Regions from separate parts of the Pantoea sp. X-Soil-YNGN-775 genome, predicted to be linked through region 4. Evidence: predicted binding sites of a transcription regulator. Region 4 holds the regulator's gene; each other region holds the start of a gene.
The links. The regulator PurR, encoded in region 4, represses purine synthesis genes. The targets are predictions, from matches to a motif close to CANGCAAACGTTTGCNTG.
Positions count from the first base shown of each region.

Region 1: the regulator PurR is predicted to act here: its motif matches at 3,731-3,748, upstream of AC6I8I_RS01420 (NCS2 family permease).
Region 2: the regulator PurR is predicted to act here: its motif matches at 2,934-2,951, upstream of purT (formate-dependent phosphoribosylglycinamide formyltransferase).
Region 3: the regulator PurR is predicted to act here: its motif matches at 3,155-3,172, upstream of AC6I8I_RS06640 (amino acid aminotransferase).

Region 1 is NZ_AP035945.1:313,776-318,521, forward strand. Features, by position in the region: gene AC6I8I_RS01390 (oligosaccharide flippase family protein) at 1-183, shown strand, start outside; gene AC6I8I_RS01395 (ATP-grasp fold amidoligase family protein) at 192-1,142, shown strand; gene AC6I8I_RS01400 (YjcB family protein) at 1,235-1,516, opposite strand; gene soxS (superoxide response transcriptional regulator SoxS) at 1,770-2,195, opposite strand; gene soxR (redox-sensitive transcriptional activator SoxR) at 2,296-2,781, shown strand; gene AC6I8I_RS01415 (glutathione S-transferase family protein) at 2,821-3,486, shown strand; gene AC6I8I_RS01420 (NCS2 family permease) at 3,849-4,746, shown strand, end outside.
Region 2 is NZ_AP035945.1:2,287,835-2,292,580, reverse strand. Features, by position in the region: gene zwf (glucose-6-phosphate dehydrogenase) at 1-842, shown strand, start outside; gene AC6I8I_RS10830 (bifunctional 4-hydroxy-2-oxoglutarate aldolase/2-dehydro-3-deoxy-phosphogluconate aldolase) at 1,044-1,682, shown strand; gene purT (formate-dependent phosphoribosylglycinamide formyltransferase) at 1,718-2,896, opposite strand; gene AC6I8I_RS10820 (tellurite resistance TerB family protein) at 3,063-3,719, shown strand; gene AC6I8I_RS10815 (prolyl oligopeptidase family serine peptidase) at 3,835-4,746, shown strand, end outside.
Region 3 is NZ_AP035945.1:1,427,508-1,432,253, reverse strand. Features, by position in the region: gene pncB (nicotinate phosphoribosyltransferase) at 1-36, shown strand, start outside; gene asnS (asparagine--tRNA ligase) at 194-1,594, shown strand; gene ompF (porin OmpF) at 1,896-2,999, shown strand; gene AC6I8I_RS06640 (amino acid aminotransferase) at 3,237-4,427, shown strand; gene AC6I8I_RS06635 (MBL fold metallo-hydrolase) at 4,462-4,746, opposite strand, start outside.
Region 4 is NZ_AP035945.1:1,798,066-1,802,811, forward strand. Features, by position in the region: gene cfa (cyclopropane fatty acyl phospholipid synthase) at 1-271, opposite strand, end outside; gene punC (purine nucleoside transporter PunC) at 584-1,786, opposite strand; gene punR (DNA-binding transcriptional activator PunR) at 1,893-2,798, shown strand; gene purR (HTH-type transcriptional repressor PurR) at 2,795-3,820, opposite strand; gene cydH (cytochrome bd-I oxidase subunit CydH) at 4,102-4,191, shown strand; gene AC6I8I_RS08465 (C40 family peptidase) at 4,250-4,746, opposite strand, start outside.

The DNA.
Region 1 (4,746 bases), 1.5 Mb from region 4:
TGTCTGATGGTCATCAGTTTGCCGCTCTCATGGTGGTTGATTCAGGGCCACGGCATCATGGGAGCCGCGTGGAGCGTTTTCCTTTCAGAGCTTTTGTCCCTGACCGTCATGAATTACTTCTTTAAAAACGGCGTCATTCAAAAGATTCAAGTTTCCTCACTCAACTACAAAACCTACAAATGAGGTCCGATATGCTCAAGTTGAAAGAAGAACTCAGAAGAAGTGTGCAGTACTTTATTAAGAAGATGCCCTGGGCGTACCAGGACCGCATCTACTACTTCCACAAGTTCAGAAAGCTGCCCAATCTGCGTCAGCCAAAAGTGTTCAACGAAAAGGTGTTGTACCGTAAATTTGTCTATGGCGATTACCAGAACTATGGCCGCCTGTCGGACAAATATTCGGTGCGTGAATTTATTGCCGAAAAAATCGGTAATGAATACCTGATTCCGCTGGTACACGAAACCACTGACCCGACCACGCTGAACAGCTTACCGTGCTGGAAAGGGACGGTGATTAAGCCGAACCACGCCTCCAACATGGTGGAGATTCTGCTGGAAGAGCCAGACGCGCTGCGCAAACAGCAGATTATTCACGACTGCTACCGCTGGCTGAAGACCGACTTCGCTAACGAAGCACGTGAGATCCACTATCGCTACATCAAGCCGCGCATCCTGGTGGAGAAATACATCGGTGATGGCAAAAGCGCGCCGATTGATTACAAGTTCCACATGTTCAACAAGCGTGATGGCAAGTTCGAATATGTGCTGCAGGTGATCTACAACCGCTGCCAGCCGCTGCTGTCGATGAACTTCTACGTGAATAACCTCAACGAGGCGTTTCACAAGATTCGCGATACCGGCCTGGATGTCTCGCCGATTCTGCCGTCACTGCAACATGCGCTCGATCTGAGCAAAAAGCTGGCCAGTGATTTCGATTACGTGCGGGTCGATTGGTATATCCATGACGAACAGATCTATTTCGGTGAACTCACTTTCACGCCGGGTGCAGGCCTGGTGACCGGATTGGATCGCGGTTTAAACCAGATGATGGGAGATATGTGGATTCAGGACCGCCGCGGAACGCAGAGACCGGGCGTCACAGTGCAGGATGTTAATATCCCTGCCATGTTGAAGAAAGTTTAAGCACACACAGCAATGTAAAAAACCCCGCTAAGCGGGGTTTTTTATTGGCAAAAATCAGGCGATCAACGCAATAGTGTCAGGGTGTCATTCGATCAGGGCATCGGCCATTCAGCAGGCGCCTGACTCATCACGTCGATGAAGGCGTGCTTAGAGATTTCCATGAAGTTATGCACGTTTTCCATGCTCAGGGTAATCCCCATCAGACCGGTGACGAACCAGCAGGTCATGCCTAAACCAATCCCGCCACACATGAACGCCATCACATGGTGACTATCCTGACGCAGTTTGGTTTTCAGGGTGCTGGCGAAAAACATCATTACGGCGCTCAACAATTCCCAACGCATAACAAGAAGACTGGTGGTTAACGTAGCCATCGGCCGGACCTCAATATCAGTAAGTATTCCTGACAGTTTGCGGACATCACCGGCGGCGGAAAAGCGTGTCAGGAAGTGCTTTAGCGCCGTCAACCCAGGTTCATAGTGTGACTTGGGTCACATTATATCACCCGATTTGAAATTTTGAACAAAATTTGACACTGGTATGGCAGGAAATTGTTGCAGATATGAACAGCGGGAAGGGCAAATCAAAGAGGCGATCAGGCACGCCCGAAGACGGGCGTCCTGACAGTTAACGGACCGGGCAGCACTCGCCGGTGGTGCGCTGGGTAAAGCTGGCCATGCTGTCATTGCAGCCGAAGCTCAGCAGGCGAGGGCGCTGAATCGCCTGACGGCGCATGGTGTGACGGTAGGCGGTAGGGGTTTGCGAGAACTGGCGGCGAAACACCCGCGAGAAGGTCTGCTGCGAGTCATAGCCGTACTGCATCGCGATATCAAACACCGGGCGCTGGGTCTGAGACAGCGCTTCGGCTGCCAGCGTCAGGCGGCGTTCACGGATATAGCCGCCAAGCGTCTGTTTGGTGACGGTACGGAACATCCGCTGCAGGTGCCATTTCGAATAACCCGATTTTGCTGCCACTTCATCAATGGACAAACTTTTGTCCAGATTCTGGTCAATCCAGTGCGTCAGGGAATGAATGATCTCTTCTTGCATCATGGCCTCATCCTTCTGGTGCTTAATAAGCGGTAATGGGAGTTTAGTCGTTTTGATGGGATGCGAGTATAATTCCTCAAGTTAACTTGAGGTAAAGAGCCAGATGAAAAAAGATCGCAACTACCCCAAACCGGTATTAACGCCGGGCGAAGTGGCGCGCCGCAGCGGTGTCGCGGTGTCAGCGCTGCACTTCTATGAAACCAAAGGGCTGATATCCAGCACCCGTAACGGCGGTAATCAGCGGCGTTACAGTCGTGATGTGCTGCGACGCGTGGCTATCATCAAAATTGCGCAACGCATCGGTATTCCGCTGGCGACCGTCAGCGACAGCCTTGAGCATATTCCGGCCAATAAGCGGATGTCGGCCCCGGAGTGGGACGCCCTGACTCAGCACTGGCGCGAAGAGCTGGATAAGCGCATCGAAACCCTGACCCGGCTGCGCAACGACCTTGATGGCTGTATCGGCTGCGGCTGTCTGTCGATGCGCGATTGTCCGCTGCGCAATCCGGGCGATCGGCTCGGTCAACAAGGGTCGGGAGCGGTGCTGCTCGATCCGGAACAGGACGGCAACCATCCGGACCCGGAGTGACGTCTATACTGGTGGAAGGTCAACACACAGGGAATCATGATGATCACCGTTCACCATCTTGAGCAGTCACGTTCACATCGGGTGCTATGGCTGCTGGAAGAGCTGGAAGTGCCGTATCAGATCAAACGTTATCAACGCGAGCCGACCATGCTGGCGCCCGACGCGCTGAAAAAAGTGCATCCGCTGGGCAAATCACCGGTGATTACCGATGAAAACCGGGTGGTGGCGGAATCCGGGGCGATTCTCGAATATCTGGAACAGAAATATGACCACGAGTTCCGGCTGAAACTCAGTGACGAAGAGTCGTTGTTGCAGTCGCGCTACTGGCTGCACTACGCCGAGGGTTCGCTGATGCCGCTGCTGGTGATGAAGCTGATCTTCGGACAGATGGGGAAAGCGCCGGTGCCCTGGCTGCTGCGCCCGGTTGGCGCGGCGTTTGGCAAAGGGGTGCAGAAGGCCTGGCTCGATAAACAGCTGCAACCGCATATGAAAATGATTGAGCAGCATCTGGCGGCTAATCCGTGGTTCGCCGGTCAGCGCTTCAGTATCGCCGACATTCAGATGAGCTTTCCGCTGCTGGCCCTGGCGCAACGTGTCGGGATGGAGCAGATGCCAGCCAGTCAGAAGTGGCTGCAAACCGTCCAGCAGCGCGCCGCCTGGCAGCGGGCTATCGATCAGGGCGGTGAACTCTCTCTGCCAGGTTAATCCTCCCTCTGCTGGCACTCCGTTTTTTTTTCGTGCGGTGCTGCCAGCCGTTCAGCGTTTAAAAATGCCTGTAACTTCAACGCCTCAGCCGATGCGGCCAGCCGCTGCCTGGCTGAAAACGGCCGTCACCACCTGATCTTTATGCTGATTAATGTCCTTCCGCCAGTTGAAAATGTGCCGGTAAACGCCGGATAATCGTTTGCCTTTTTATCTGGCGGTCCTTTGACTGCCAACTATCTGCGGCAAGGTAAACGTTTGCCTGGCGGAATTACTCCATCAGCGCAGCCGGATTACCCGCTTATTTCAGGGACAGCGACGGTCGCAGAGCGATCCACACTACAAAAAATCTTTGAGGCTCAACTATGTCAATTGAATCACGCCCGGCCAGTGGAAAACTGGACGCCTGGTTCGCGATCTCGGCGCGCGGCAGCAGCGTGCGTCAGGAAATTCTGGCCGGACTGACTACTTTTCTGGCGATGGTCTATTCGGTGATTGTGGTACCAGGCATGCTCGGTAAAGCCGGTTTCCCGCCAACCGCGGTATTTGTCGCCACCTGCCTGGTGGCCAGTTTCGGCTCCATCCTGATGGGGCTGTGGGCCAATCTGCCGATGGCGATTGGCTGCGCCATTTCGCTGACCGCCTTTACCGCCTTTAGCCTGGTGCTGGGCCAGCACATCAGCGTACCGGTCGCGCTCGGCGCGGTATTCCTGATGGGGTTGCTGTTTACCCTGATCTCGGTGACCGGCATTCGGGCGTGGATCCTGCGCAACCTGCCAATGGGCGTGGCGCATGGCACCGGCGTCGGAATTGGATTGTTCCTGCTGCTGATCGCGGCGGATGGCGTCGGTCTGGTGGTAAAAAACCCGGCACCGGGTTTGCCGGTTGCGCTGGGTCAGTTTGCTACTTTCCCGGTGATCATGACGCTGCTGGGACTGGCGGCGATTTTTGGCCTGGAAAAACGGCGGGTACCGGGCGGCATTCTGATGACGATTATCGCCATTTCGCTGCTCGGGCTGATCTTCGATCCGGCGGTGAGCTACAAAGGATTGTTTGCTCTGCCGAGCCTGCGTGACGCCAGCGGTCAATCGCTGGTGTTCAGCCTCGACATCATGGGCGCGTTGCAGCCGGTGGTGCTGCCGAGCGTGCTGGCACTGGTAATGACCGCAGTATTTGACGCCACCGGCACCATTCGCGCGGTGGCGGGGCAGGCCAATCTGCTGGATAAGCAGGGCCAGATTATCAATGGCGGTCGCGCCCTGA
Region 2 (4,746 bases), 490 kb from region 4:
CCGTAGCGGAAGAGGTGGGGATTGAAGGTCGCTGGGGCTACTTCGATAAAGCGGGCCAGATGCGTGACATGATCCAGAACCACCTGCTGCAGATTCTGACCATGATCGCCATGTCGCCGCCTTCCGATCTCAGCGCTGACAGCATCCGTGATGAAAAAGTGAAGGTTTTGCGTTCACTGCGCCGTATCGATCAGACCAACGTGCGTGAGAAAACCGTACGTGGCCAGTACACCGCCGGCTTCGTGCAGGGCAAAAAAGTGCCGGGCTACCTGGAAGAAGAGGGCGCGAATAAATCGAGCGCCACTGAAACTTTCGTCGCCATCCGCGTGGATATCGACAACTGGCGCTGGGCAGGCGTGCCGTTCTATCTGCGTACCGGTAAGCGCTTACCGACCAAATGTTCAGAAGTGGTGGTCTACTTCAAAAACCCTGAGATGAACCTGTTCAAAGATTCCTACTCAGAACTGCCACAGAACAAGCTGACCATTCGTCTGCAGCCGGACGAAGGGGTGGATATCGAAATCCTGAACAAAGTGCCAGGCCTCGACCACAAGCATAAGCTGCAGACCACCAAACTCGATCTGAGCTACTCCGAAACCTTCAACCAGTCACATCTGGCCGATGCGTATGAACGCCTGCTGCTGGAAAGCATGCGCGGTATTCAGGCGCTGTTTGTCCGTCGTGATGAAGTCGAAGCGGCCTGGACCTATGTCGATTCGATCATTGAAGCGTGGGCGGCGGATGGCGATTCCTCCAAACCGTATCAGGCCGGCACCTGGGGCCCGGTTGCCTCGGTGGCGATGATCACCCGCGATGGTCGTTCGTGGAACGAGTTTGAATAACTGAACGTTTAAGGCCCGCACCGTGCGGGCCTTTTTTTTGTCCGGCGCGATTCTGGAAAAGTGAACTGGCGTTTCAAAAATCGTTTGAGGCGATAGACGCTCAGGAACCGGATCCTGTATGGTAGTGGCGCAATTACAGGGCAGGAGCCGATGCTCCATGACCGGGCCGCTAATCCCGGTGTTATCAAGCAAGGGGAAGTGATGAAAAACTGGAAAACGAGTGCCGAACAGATTCTGACCACCGGACCGGTCGTGCCGGTGATCGTGGTAAACAAGCTGGAACACGCGGTTCCGATGGCGAAAGCGCTGGTCGCGGGCGGCGTCAGGGTGCTGGAAGTGACGCTGCGCACCCCGGTAGCGATGGATGCACTGCGGGCGATGATCAAACAGGTGCCGGAGGCGATTGTCGGTGCCGGTACGGTGATCAATCCCCAGCAGTTGCAGGAAGTAACCGATGCGGGCGCGCAGTTTATCATCAGCCCTGGCGTCACCGAATCATTACTGAAAGCCGCCGTCGAAGGGCCGGTGCCGTTAATTCCTGGCATCAGCACCGTTTCTGAACTGATGACCGGCATGGATTACGGCCTGCGTGAATTCAAATTCTTCCCGGCAGAAGCCAACGGTGGCGTGAAAGCGCTGCAGGCGATTGGCGGACCTTTCCCGCAGGTGCGTTTCTGCCCGACCGGTGGCATTTCTCCGGCCAACTACCGTGACTATCTGGCGCTGAAAAGCGTGCTGTGTATTGGCGGGTCTTGGCTGGTGCCAAACGATGCGCTGGAAACCGGCGACTGGGATCGGATTACCCGACTGGCGCGTGAGGCAGTGGAAGGGGCGAAGTAAGAGCAGGCGGTGAGCACCGGCTCACCGCCGTGGAGTTATCCCTCGACCGTCACCGCAGCTGCGCTGGCAACGGCGCGCGCAATCGCCTGATCGGTGGTCTCACCGCTGGCCAGCGCCACGCCTAACCGACGCTGACCGCTGATCTCCGGTTTGCCGAACAGGCGCAGTTGCAGACCAGCCCCCAGCGCCGCATCGACATTCACGAATTGCACATTCTGGCTGGTAAGCTGCGGCAGGATCACTGCCGATGCAGCAGGGCCATACTGGCGGATGCCGCCAATCGGTAAGCCAAGGAAAGCGCGCACGTGCAGCGCAAACTCCGACAGATCCTGCGAAATCAGGGTGACCATACCGGTATCATGCGGACGCGGCGACACTTCGCTGAACACCACCTCATCGCCGCAGATGAACAGCTCAACGCCAAACAGACCGTAGCCGCCCAGCGCCTTCACCACCTGAGCCGCAATGGCCTGCGCCCGCTGCAGCGCCAGATCGCTCATCTGCTGCGGCTGCCAGGATTCACGGTAATCGCCGTCTTCCTGACGATGACCAATCGGCGCGCAGAAATGAATGCCATCGACTGCACTGATGGTCAGCAGGGTAATTTCAAAATCAAACGCCACCACCCCTTCGACGATGACCCGACCGGCACCGGCACGACCGCCTTGCTGCGCATATTCCCATGCACGGTCCAGCTGACTGGCATCGCGGATAAAGCTCTGGCCTTTGCCGGATGAACTCATCACCGGTTTTACGATGCAGGGAAAACCGATCTCTGCGGCAGCCTGATCGAAACGCGCTTTACTGTCGGCGAAGCGGTAACGGGAGGTCGGCAGCGACAGCTCTTCGGCTGCCAGACGGCGAATGCCTTCGCGGTTCATGGTCAGCTGCGCGGCGCGGGCGGTTGGCACCACACGCTGGCCTTGCTGTTCCAGCTCAACCAGTTTATCGGTGGCGATGGCTTCGATTTCCGGCACCACAAAGTCAGGCTTCTCCTGCGCGATCAGCGCGGCCAGCGCGTCGCCATCCAGCATGTTGATCACATGGCTGCGATGCGCCACATGCATTGCCGGGGCGTCGGCATAGCGATCGACAGCAATCACTTCCACACCCAGACGCTGACACTCCAGCGCCACTTCTTTACCCAGTTCGCCTGAACCTAATAGCATCACGCGCGTGGCCGCAGGGCGCAGCGCTGTTCCGAGAGTTGTCATAAATTCACCTAAGCAGTCAAAATGCGCGCGCAGTATAAACGAAAACGTTTGCGTTCTCATCTTTCCTCCCGGTCATCGGCTGTTTTGCCGTACTTTTCCCGCTCTGACGTTTCCTGACATCTTTTTTGTCAGGATGGCGGACTACCATCTAAAACAGGAGTGGAAGATGAATAACTGGTTGCAACAGATTCAGTCGGTACTGGCAAAGAAGGGCGGTAACAGTCAGTCCGGCGGGGGCTTAAGCGATATGCTGGCACCGGGCGCGTTAGGCGGTCTGGCGGGTATGCTGATTTCCAGTAAATCCTCACGCAAACTGTTAACTCAGTATGGCGGCAAAGCGCTGATTATCGGCGGCGGTGCCGCCGCTGGCGCGCTGCTGTGGAATAAATACAAACAGCGGGTGCGTGAAACACATCAGGACGAGCCTGACTTTGGCGTGGCGCAGACCCCGGTCGACCTGCGGGCGGAGCGGCTGGTCACCGCGCTGGTGTTTGCTGCCAAGAGCGACGGCCACATCGACGATCAGGAACGCGCGGCGATTGAGCAGAACATTCAGCAGTCCGGCTACGGCAAAGATGCCGAACAGCTGATCCAGCAAGCGATGAGCCGACCGCTCGATCCGCAGTGGCTGGCGGCTGGCGTAAAGAACGAAGAAGAGGCACTGGAACTCTATTTCCTGAGCTGCGCTGCGATTGACGTCGACCACTTCATGGAACGCAGCTATCTGTCAGCGCTCGGCGACGCGCTTAAAATTCCGCAGGATGTCCGTGATGGGATCCAACAGGATATCGTGGCGGAGAAGGCCCGCCTGCCTGCCAGTTAACCCCCCACTGGCCACTACCGGTGGCCAGCTTGCTGTTTCCGTACCAGCTGATGCTTGGCTTCCTGCGCCTTTGGTGCCACGCTTACAGATCATTACTTTCACGGAGACGGATGTCATGAAAGCACCCATCGCAAAGAAAATACCGCATGAGATGACGCTGCATGGTGAAACGCGCGTCGATAACTACTACTGGCTACGCGACGACAAACGTGAAGATAGCGAAGTACTTGATTACCTGCGGGCTGAAAATAACTATGGCCGCAAAATCATGTCGACTCAGCAACCGCTGCAGGAGCGGGTGCTAAAGGAGATCATTGACCGTCTGCCGCCAGAAGACCATTCGGTGCCCTATGTGAAGAACGGGTATCGTTATCAGAGTCGCTATCAGAGCGGCAATGAATATCCGGCTTATTATCGCCAGCCCGCCGCCAGCGGGGCGTCGGATGAGTGGACGCTGCTGCTGGATGCCAATCAGCGCGCCTCCCACAGTGAGTTCTACACTATGGGCGCACTGCACATCAGCCCGGATAATCAGGTAATGGCGCTGGCCGAAGATTTCCTGTCGCGGCGGCAATATGGCATTCGCTTCCGCAATCTGCTGAGCGGCAGCTGGTATCCCGAAGTGCTGAGCAACGCCTCATCCAGCTTCGCCTGGGGCAACGACTCCCGTACCGTCTACTATGTGCAGAAACATCCGCAGACGCTGCTCTCTTATCAGGTGTGGCGGCATGAACTGGGTACGCCGCAGTCCGACGACCAGCTGGTGTATGAAGAGCAGGATGATACTTATCACCTCAGCGTGCACAAAACTACCTCTAAGCAGTTCATCCTGATCGCGCTATACAGCACCACCACCAGCGAAATTCAGCTGATTGACGCTAACTTTCCGGATGCGCAGCCGCACGTATTCCTGCCGCGCCACCGCGATCATGAGTACAGCCTCGATCACTACGATCATCAGTTTTTTATCCGGTCCAACCGTGACGGCAAGAACTTCGGGCTTTATCGCACCCGTTATCTGGCGGAA
Region 3 (4,746 bases), 370 kb from region 4:
GCCTTTGACCTGCCGCTGGTGAAAAAAGCGAGCTAAGCCACTTCTTATCGGGGCGTTGATGCGCCCCGCTTCTGCTGTAATAAATCATCCATTCCGCCGGATTTTGCTTGTTTCCTGAAGACTCGCAAGTAACATAGCAAAACCCCCGGTTCGGGGACCTTTTTACTCACTTCTTCTATATAGAGAGATATTTATGAGCGTTGTGCCTGTAGCGGACGTACTGCACGGTCGCGTCGCGGTTGACAGTGAAGTCACCGTACGTGGTTGGGTGCGTACCCGAAGAGATTCAAAAGCCGGTCTTTCCTTCATCGCCGTATATGACGGCTCCTGCTTTAATCCCGTTCAGGCAGTCGTCAATAATTCTCTGAATAATTATCAGGATGAAGTATTGCGTCTGACCACCGGCTGTTCCGTGATTGTCACCGGCACCGTGGTGGCCTCGCCCGGTCAGGGCCAGGCTTTTGAGATTCAGGCAACCCGTCTTGAGGTTGTTGGCTGGGTGGAAGATCCTGACAGCTACCCGATGGCGGCGAAACGTCACAGCATTGAGTATCTGCGTGAAGTGGCTCACCTGCGTCCACGCACCAACCTGATCGGTGCCGTCGCCCGCGTTCGTCATACTCTGGCGCAGGCGCTGCATCGCTTTTTCCATGAAAATGGTTATTTCTGGGTCTCCACTCCGCTGATTACCGCCTCGGATACTGAAGGCGCCGGTGAGATGTTCCGCGTCTCAACGCTGGACCTTGAGAACCTGCCGCGCAACGATCAGGGCAAAGTCGATTTCAGCGAAGATTTCTTTGGCAAGGAAGCGTTCCTGACCGTTTCTGGTCAGCTGAACGGCGAAACCTATGCCAGCGCCCTGTCAAAGATTTATACCTTTGGCCCGACCTTCCGCGCAGAAAACTCTAACACCAGCCGCCATCTGGCGGAGTTCTGGATGCTGGAGCCGGAAATTGCCTTTGCGTCGCTGGATGATGCAGCTGCGCTGGCGGAAGCGATGCTGAAGTATGTGTTCAATGCGGTGCTGGAAGAGCGTGCTGATGACATGGCGTTCTTTGCTGAGCGCGTTGACAAAGAAGCGGTTGAGCGCCTGCAGCGTTTCATCACTACCGACTTCGCCCAGGTCGACTACACCGACGCGGTTGAGATTCTGATCAACTGCGGTCAGAGCTTTGAGAATCCGGTGTCGTGGGGTATCGATCTCTCCTCTGAGCATGAACGTTACCTGGCCGAGAAGCATTTTAAAGCGCCTGTGGTGGTGAAAAACTACCCGAAAGACATTAAAGCGTTTTATATGCGTCTGAACGACGACGGTAAAACCGTAGCGGCGATGGACGTACTGGCACCGGGCATCGGTGAAATTATCGGTGGTTCGCAGCGTGAAGAGCGTCTGGATGTTCTCGACGCACGTCTCGAAGAAATGGGTCTGAATAAAGAAGATTACTGGTGGTATCGTGACCTGCGTCGCTACGGTACCGTGCCACATTCTGGCTTTGGATTAGGTTTCGAACGTTTGATCGCTTATGTCACCGGTGTACAAAATGTAAGGGACGTTATCCCCTTCCCACGTACTCCACGTAATGCGAGCTTCTAACTTTCTGCATTAATTATAAGAAATTCATATATATAAAGAGGTCGGCACTGCCGGCCTTTTTTTATTTTTGTAAATTTTGAGTTCTCTCACAAAGTTCCGTGTTTTTTACATTTTGTAATACATATTTTCCTTTTGAAACCAGATTACGAGTTTCGTAGCATTTTCGAGGTAGAATTAAGGCTGGGGGGATGGAAAGATGCGTGCAGACACAGGAAGACACCAAACTTCTTTCAAGGTTCCCGTAAAGGTTTCTTGACGGCAGTGGCAGGTGTACAAATAACTCCAACGAGGGTAATGAATAATGATGAAGCGCAATATTCTTGCAGTGGTTATCCCTGCTCTGTTAGCCGCAGGCGCAGCAAACGCAGCCGAAATTTATAATAAAGACGGCAACAAACTGGACCTGTACGGTAAAGCCGTTGGCCTGCACTACTTCTCTGATAACGACGGCAACGATGGCGACAATACTTACGTTCGCTTCGGCTTCAAGGGTGAAACTCAGATTAACGACCAGCTGACCGGTTACGGCCAGTGGGAATACAACGTTCAGGCTAACAACTCTGAAGGCGATGATGCGCAAGACGGTAACAGAACCCGTCTGGGCTTTGCCGGTCTGAAATTCGGTGATGCTGGCTCAATCGACTACGGCCGTAACTACGGTGTGGTTTACGATGCAATCGGCTGGACCGATATGCTGCCAGAGTTCGGTGGCGACTCAGGATACTCAGATAACTTCATGAACGGTCGTAGCACCGGCCTGCTGACTTACCGCAACACTAACTTCTTTGGCCTGGTAGATGGCTGGGATTTCGCCGTTCAGTATCAGGGCAAAAACGAGCGTGATGAAATTCGTCGTTCGAACGGCGACGGCTGGGGTCTGTCAACTTCTTACGTCTCACCAATCGGTGTAGGTGTTGTGGGTGCCTATAGCAGCAGCGACCGTACCGATGCACAGGCCGCTGGCGTTGCAGCTAACGGTACTGTTGTAGGTCAGGGTAAACGCGCTGAAAACTGGGCAACCGGTCTGAAGTATGATGCAAACAATGTCTACCTGGCGGCTTACTACGGTGAAACCCGTAACTCAACGCCGTTCACGCTGACAACTGGTCCGGGCACCGATACCACCGCTTTCGCCAACAAAGCACAGAACATTGAACTGGTTGCACAGTATCAGTTCGACTTCGGTCTGCGTCCATCTATCGCCTACGTTCAGTCTAAAGGCAAAGATATCGAAGGCGTGGGCGATGCTGACCTGATCAAATACATTGATATCGGCGCAACCTACTACTTCAACAAAAACATGTCTACCTATGTGGATTATCAGATCAACCAGCTGGATGACAACAACCGTCTGGGTCTGAACACTGATGATACTGTAGCGGTTGGCCTGGTTTACCAGTTCTAATCTCGCTGTCAGAAGATGTTTAAAGACGGGGCCATCGGCCCCGTTTTTTTATGTCTGTTAGCCGGCAATAGCGCATTTCTCCTGCTCCTTTCCTCATTCATGCTCCACTGACGGCGGGCAGAGCGGAAGCAGGCGCGCAAAATGTATCAATAAGTCTCGCAAACGGTTGGCTTTTGCCTGGCCTGACGCTAACCTGAGAGCTCATTTTGCTAACGTTCCCGCTACTGGACCTGACTCATGTTTGAATCGATCTCTGCTGCACCCGCCGATCCCATTCTTGGGCTGGCCGATCTGTTTCGCGCTGATGACCGCCCTAACAAAATTAACCTCGGTATCGGCGTCTATAAAGACGAAACCGGCAAGACCCCGGTGCTGACCAGCGTTAAGAAAGCCGAACAGTACCTGCTGGAAAACGAAACCACTAAAAACTATCTCAGCATTGATGGTCTGGCTGATTTCGCCCGCTGTACCCAGGCGCTGCTGTTTGGTAGCCAGAGCGCGCTGATTACCGCCGGTCGTGCGCGTACAGCACAAACCCCAGGCGGAACCGGTGCGCTGCGCGTGGCGGCGGATTTCCTTGCCACCCAGACCAGCGTGAAACGGGTTTGGGTCAGCAATCCCAGCTGGCCGAACCATAAAAATGTGTTCAATGCTGCCGGTCTTGAGGTATGTGAATACCAGTATTACGATGCGGAAAATCACTCGCTGGATTTTGATGGCCTGCTGGCGTCGCTGAAACAGGTGCAGGCGGGCGACGTGGTGCTATTCCACGGCTGCTGCCATAACCCAACCGGCATCGATCCCACGGCTGAACAGTGGCAGCAACTGGCACAGCTGTCGCAGGCTGGCGGCTGGTTACCGTTATTCGACTTTGCCTATCAGGGCTTCGCCCGTGGCCTGGAAGAAGATGCGGAAGGACTGCGTATTTTTGCCGCGTCGCATCAGGAACTGATTGTCGCCAGCTCCTATTCAAAGAACTTTGGTTTGTATAACGAGCGCGTCGGGGCCATTACGCTGGTGGCCGCTGATGCCAACGTGGCCGATACCGCCTTCAGCCAGGTGAAATACACTATCCGCGCCAACTATTCCAATCCGCCGGCTCACGGTGCGGCCGTGGTTGCCACCATCCTCGGCAACGATGCCCTGCGTACCATCTGGGAGCAGGAGCTGTCAGACATGCGCCAGCGTATCCAGCGTATGCGTCAGTTGTTCGTGAATACCCTGGCAGAGAAAGGTGCGCAGCGTGACTTCAGCTTCATCATCCGGCAGAACGGGATGTTCTCGTTTAGCGGCCTGACCAAAGATCAGGTGATTCGCCTGCGTGAAGAGTTTGCGGTCTATGCGGTTAACTCAGGACGGGTAAACGTGGCGGGCATGACGCCAGACAATATGTCGGCGCTGTGTGAGGCGATTGTCGCGGTGCTGTAATCGTGATGAAAAAATGGGCCAGCCGGCCCATTTTTTATTGCAGAAAAGGATTACTGATCCGTTCACGGCCCAGTGTTGAAATCGGCCCGTGCCCCGGCAGGAAAGTCACATCATCGCCCAGCGGCAGTAATTTTGTCCGGATGGCGTCGATCAGCTGCTGATGATCGCCCTGCGGGAAATCAGTGCGGCCGACACCGCCGTTGAAAATCACATCGCCTGAAATCAGTAGGCGTCCCTGACGATCAAAGAACACCACGTGACCTGGCGAATGGCCCGGACAGTGTAATACCTCAAGCGTCACCAATCCGACCTGCACGCT
Region 4 (4,746 bases):
GATGAGGAAGTTGCTGGTCCAGTTTATGTTTGAGTACGTGGTGGAAAAATATATCCAGCCGATCGCATTCCCACCAGCCGTCCATATAACTTTCGCCCAGACCCAGCGATCCCTCCTGCAGAACACGTTTAAAGAAGTCAGGATTTTTAACCTGAATATCCCAGCTTCGTGAACCATTAATTTCGATATCTGCTTTTTCCAGCAGTTCGTGAACGATGCGATACCAATGGTTTTCTTCGAGGCTCACTTCTTCTACATACGATGAACTCATAGCTTCTCCACCACCTGTCCAATCTTAACCTGAAAAAGAATAGTCAATTTCTTCAGGAATTGAGAAAAGTCACGGATGACTCTGTAAACCAGATATCTGGCGTGATACAGAGGATTGAAATGGTGCAAAAGGATCCGACGCATAAATCCTGACGTGCGCGCAGACATCCTCCCGGCGAGCCGGTTGCCAATCATTGTGTAATGTTATTATGTTGTTGATTTGATGCGGATTTATTGACCCGAATGAGTATATTCCCACGCGGGTCAATATTCAATGACTTATTGTTAGTGAGCTAACTAAAAAATCATTGCTTCAGTGATTATCCTGGCAGGCGGTAGAGGGGGTGGCAACATCAGATTGTGCGTTTGCAACACGCTGCATCACGAAGCCGAGCAGGGCAAGCAGGATAGTCAGCGCCATCATCAGGGTCGTGGTCAGCAACGGCTGGGTCAGTCCGGCCGAGACGGCCAGGCTGGCGGCGAAGCATAATCCCAGTTGCAGGGTGTTCTGCAACGCCGCCGCTTTACCGGTGGCGTCAGGGAAAGGCATCAGCGCAGCGGAAACTACGATCGGATAGATAGCACCATTGGCCAGCGCCATGCCGCAGAACGGCAGCAGCAGACTGACCAGCGTACTGTGGCCGGAAAGCGCAACCGCAAACAGCGCCAGAATGCTCAGGCTGTAGATCGCCAGCAGCCACGGCAGCAACTGTGCGCCAGTAAAACGGTTGAGCAGGGCGCGGCAGCCGAAACCGCCAATCAGGAATGCAACCGTCTGTGGCAGATAGCTCAGACCGATGTCGGCGGGCGTCAGGCCCAGATCGGCCAGAATAAACGGCGAGCCGGTCAGCCAGGCAAAAAAGCTGGCGGAACAGGCGGAGTAGATCAGCACGTTGCCGCTGTAGACCCGCGACTTCAGCAGGGTGAAAAAACCAGGCTGTGCGCCTTGTTCACCTTTGGCTTTACGGCTGGCCGGCAGGCGCAGGGTGGTAAGGATCAGCGCCACGGCAATCAGCGTCAGCACCAGGAAAATAGAACGCCAGTGAAAATGGCCGATCAGCCAGGCACCCAGCAACGGTGCCAGCGCCGGTGAGAGCGCCACCAGCGGCATAATGGTGGCGAACACTTTGTTGGCCCGCGCCGCCGGATAGCGATCGACTACCAGCGCCTGCCAGCTAACGGCTGCGGCACAGACGCCGATCGCCTGAACAAAGCGCAGCGCCAGCATCAGATAAGTATCATTGACCCACAGCATACCGGCGCAGCCGACGGCAAACAGCGCCAGACCGGCCAGCAATACCGGCTTGCGGCCGATGCGGTCTGACAGTGGTCCCCAGAACAGCTGACCGCAGGCAAATCCCGCCAGGAACAGGCTCATACTGGCGCTGATCAGGCCGGGTGAGGTGTTAAAGGTTTGCTGCATCGCGCCAAAGGCGGGCAGGTACATATCGGTGGCTAAAAAGCCCAGCATGCTCAGCAGAGCGAGATAAGGCATAAATCCTTTTGACGGTGACATCTGATTCTCATTTTGCAGGTTGAACGCGGCAGAGTGTAAAAGGTGCGTTTGCCGCTGTGAAACGCTAATATTTGCCGGTTGCTGTTAAAAAATTTGAAGGCAGATTATGTGGTCAGAATATGCTTTAGAGGTGGTGGATGCGGTGGCGCGCGGTGGCAGCTTCAGCGCCGCGGCGCAGGAGCTGCATCGGGTGCCGTCAGCTATCAGCTACACCGTGCGTCAGCTGGAAACGTGGCTGGCGGTACCGCTGTTTGAGCGCCAGCATCGCGAGGTGGTATTAACCCCCGCCGGCGAGCATTTTGTCCGGGAAGGGCGCAGCGTTATCAAAAAAATGCTCGCCACCCGCCGCCAGTGTCAGCAGCTGGCTAACGGCTGGCGTGGACAGCTGAGTATTGCGGTCGACTGCATCGTCAAGCCGCAGCGCACCCGGCAGTTAGTCAAGGATTTTTACCGCCATTTCCCCGACATGGAGTTGCACATCAGTTATGAAGTGTTTAACGGCGTCTGGGATGCGCTGGCCGATGATCGGGTTGAAGTGGCCATCGGTGCCACTCAGGCGATACCGGTCGGCGGACGCTTTGCCTTTCGCGACATGGGGACGCTCAACTGGCGTTGTGTGGTGGCGCACCACCATCCGCTGACCGGGGTGAGCCAGATTGACGACGACACCCTGCGCAGCTGGCCGTCGCTGGTGCTGGAAGATACCTCGCGCGCGCTGCCGCGCCGGATGACGTGGACGCTCGACAATCAGCGTCGGCTGGTGGTGCCGGAATGGCAGACCGGACTGGATTGCGTGCTGGCGGGATTGTGCGTGGCGATGGTGCCTGGGCATCTGGCGCGGCCATTACTGGACAGCGGAGCGCTGGTAGAATTAACGTTGCCGGTCGCGTTTCCGGACAGTCCCTGTTGCGTAAGCTGGGCGGAAGATCGCGCATCACCGGCAACGGGCTGGTTACTCAGCTATCTGGGTGATGCGCAAACGCTTAATCAGGAGTGGTTAAGCGAAGATTAACGGCGGTAGTCGCGGAACGGACCGTCAGCCACCGAACGGCGTTCAATCAGCGTTGGGTGTACTTCGATGGTCTGAGAAATCTCACGTTTACTGGTGATGCGATCCAGCAACATCTCCAGCGCTTTCTCACCCAGTTGCGCTTTTGGCTGATGCACCGTGGTCAGCGCAGGCGCAAAGTAGCGCGCGTTGCGCACATTGTCATAACCGATCACCGAAATGTCCTGCGGCACCCGCAATCCCATCTCATCGGCGGCGCAAATCGCGCCCATCGCCATGATATCGCCCCCGCAGAACACCGCAGTCGGACGCTGTTTCTGCGACAGGATCTGCTGCATCGCCTGATAGCCCGACTCCGGCTCGAAGTCGCCCTGCACGATCCATTCGGCACGCGGCTGAATGCCTGCTTCTTCCAGCGCCTTGAGGAAACCCGCGTGACGTCCGCCGCCGGTGTTGCGTTCCATCTGGCCGGGAATCGCGCCAATATCACGGTGACCGCGCTCAATCAGATAACGTCCGGCCAGGTAGCCGCCCTGAAAGGCATTATCCAGCACCGTGTCGGTGAAGTCAGCGCGTGATTCACCCCAGTCCATCACCACCATCGGGATATTGCGATTCTCTTCCAGCATCTTTAACAGATCGTCCGGATACTCAGAGCACATCACCAGCAGTCCATCGACGCGCTTCTGCGCCATCATGCTGAGATAGGCACGCTGCTTTTGCAGGTCGTTGTGCGCATTGCCCAGAATCAGGGTGTAGCCTTTATCAAAGCAGTGATTCTCCACCGCTTCAATAATTTCAGCAAAGTAGGGCGCTTCGCTGGAGGTTGCCAGCAGGCCCAGCGTTTTGGTGTGATTCACCTTCAGGCTGCGCGCCACCGCGCTCGGCGAATAGTGCAGTTCCTGAATCGCCTGCCAGACCGCGTTGCGCGTCTCTTCAGCGACAAAACGCGTTTTGTTGATGACGTGCGAAACGGTGGTCGTTGAGACGCCGGCGCGTTTTGCCACATCTTTAATTGTTGCCATTAAAATCGGACTCCAGGGCTTATCTAACGCAATGATAAGCATAATGTTAAACGTTTGCGTCTGCTCAGGGTTCTCCCCGCAATTATGCAGCTTTTCTGACCGGTAAACAGGCGTCTGGCGGGTAATGAGCGCCTGAAAAGGAGAGCAAACGGAACCGGGATTGCGCGCGTTGCGCAACAAAGGCAGGATTCTAACAAGGCTGAACGGATAAAACGAGATTTTTACCAGCCCCTATGGGAAAATGGCTTATCCCTACAAAATGTGTGACTAAGGAGCGCTAAATGAGTACAGATTTGAAACTGGCCCTGATGACTACCGTCGGCTGTCTGCTGATGATCGTCGCCTTTAGCTTTACAGCGGTGCTGCACTAATGAAAAAGCCGGGCATCGCCCGGCTTTTCTCTGTTTGATTTTCGCGTAGCGAAGCCGCTTAACGAATGGTTTTCGGGGTCATTACCCGCCGCGCGCCGATGTAGTGGCGCTGCCAGTAATCTTCACCCAGCGCACTGATCTGAATATCTTTGCCGGTGCGAGGTGACTGAATAAATTTGCCGTTGCCGAGATAAACCCCAACGTGATCGGCGGTGCCGCGACCATTAATCCGGAAGAAGACTAAATCGCCTTTCTCCAGCGACTCGCGTTTTACCGGCGCGGCGTCGCGCAGGTGGTACATCTCATTGGCGGTACGCGGGATCTTAAACTTGACCAGATCTTTATAGGCGTACCAGACCAGGCCGCTGCAGTCGAAACCGGTGTGCGGTGAGGTGCCGCCCCACTGATAGGGTTTGCCCAGCTGGCCCATCAGCTTGGTCATCGCCGTCTCACGCGCTTTCTGGTAGCGCTGACGATGTGACTTGCTCATTTTAATGGTGCCGATGTCACTGCTGCTGGCGTCTGCGGTTTTGAGCGCACGCTGATGGCCGTAAC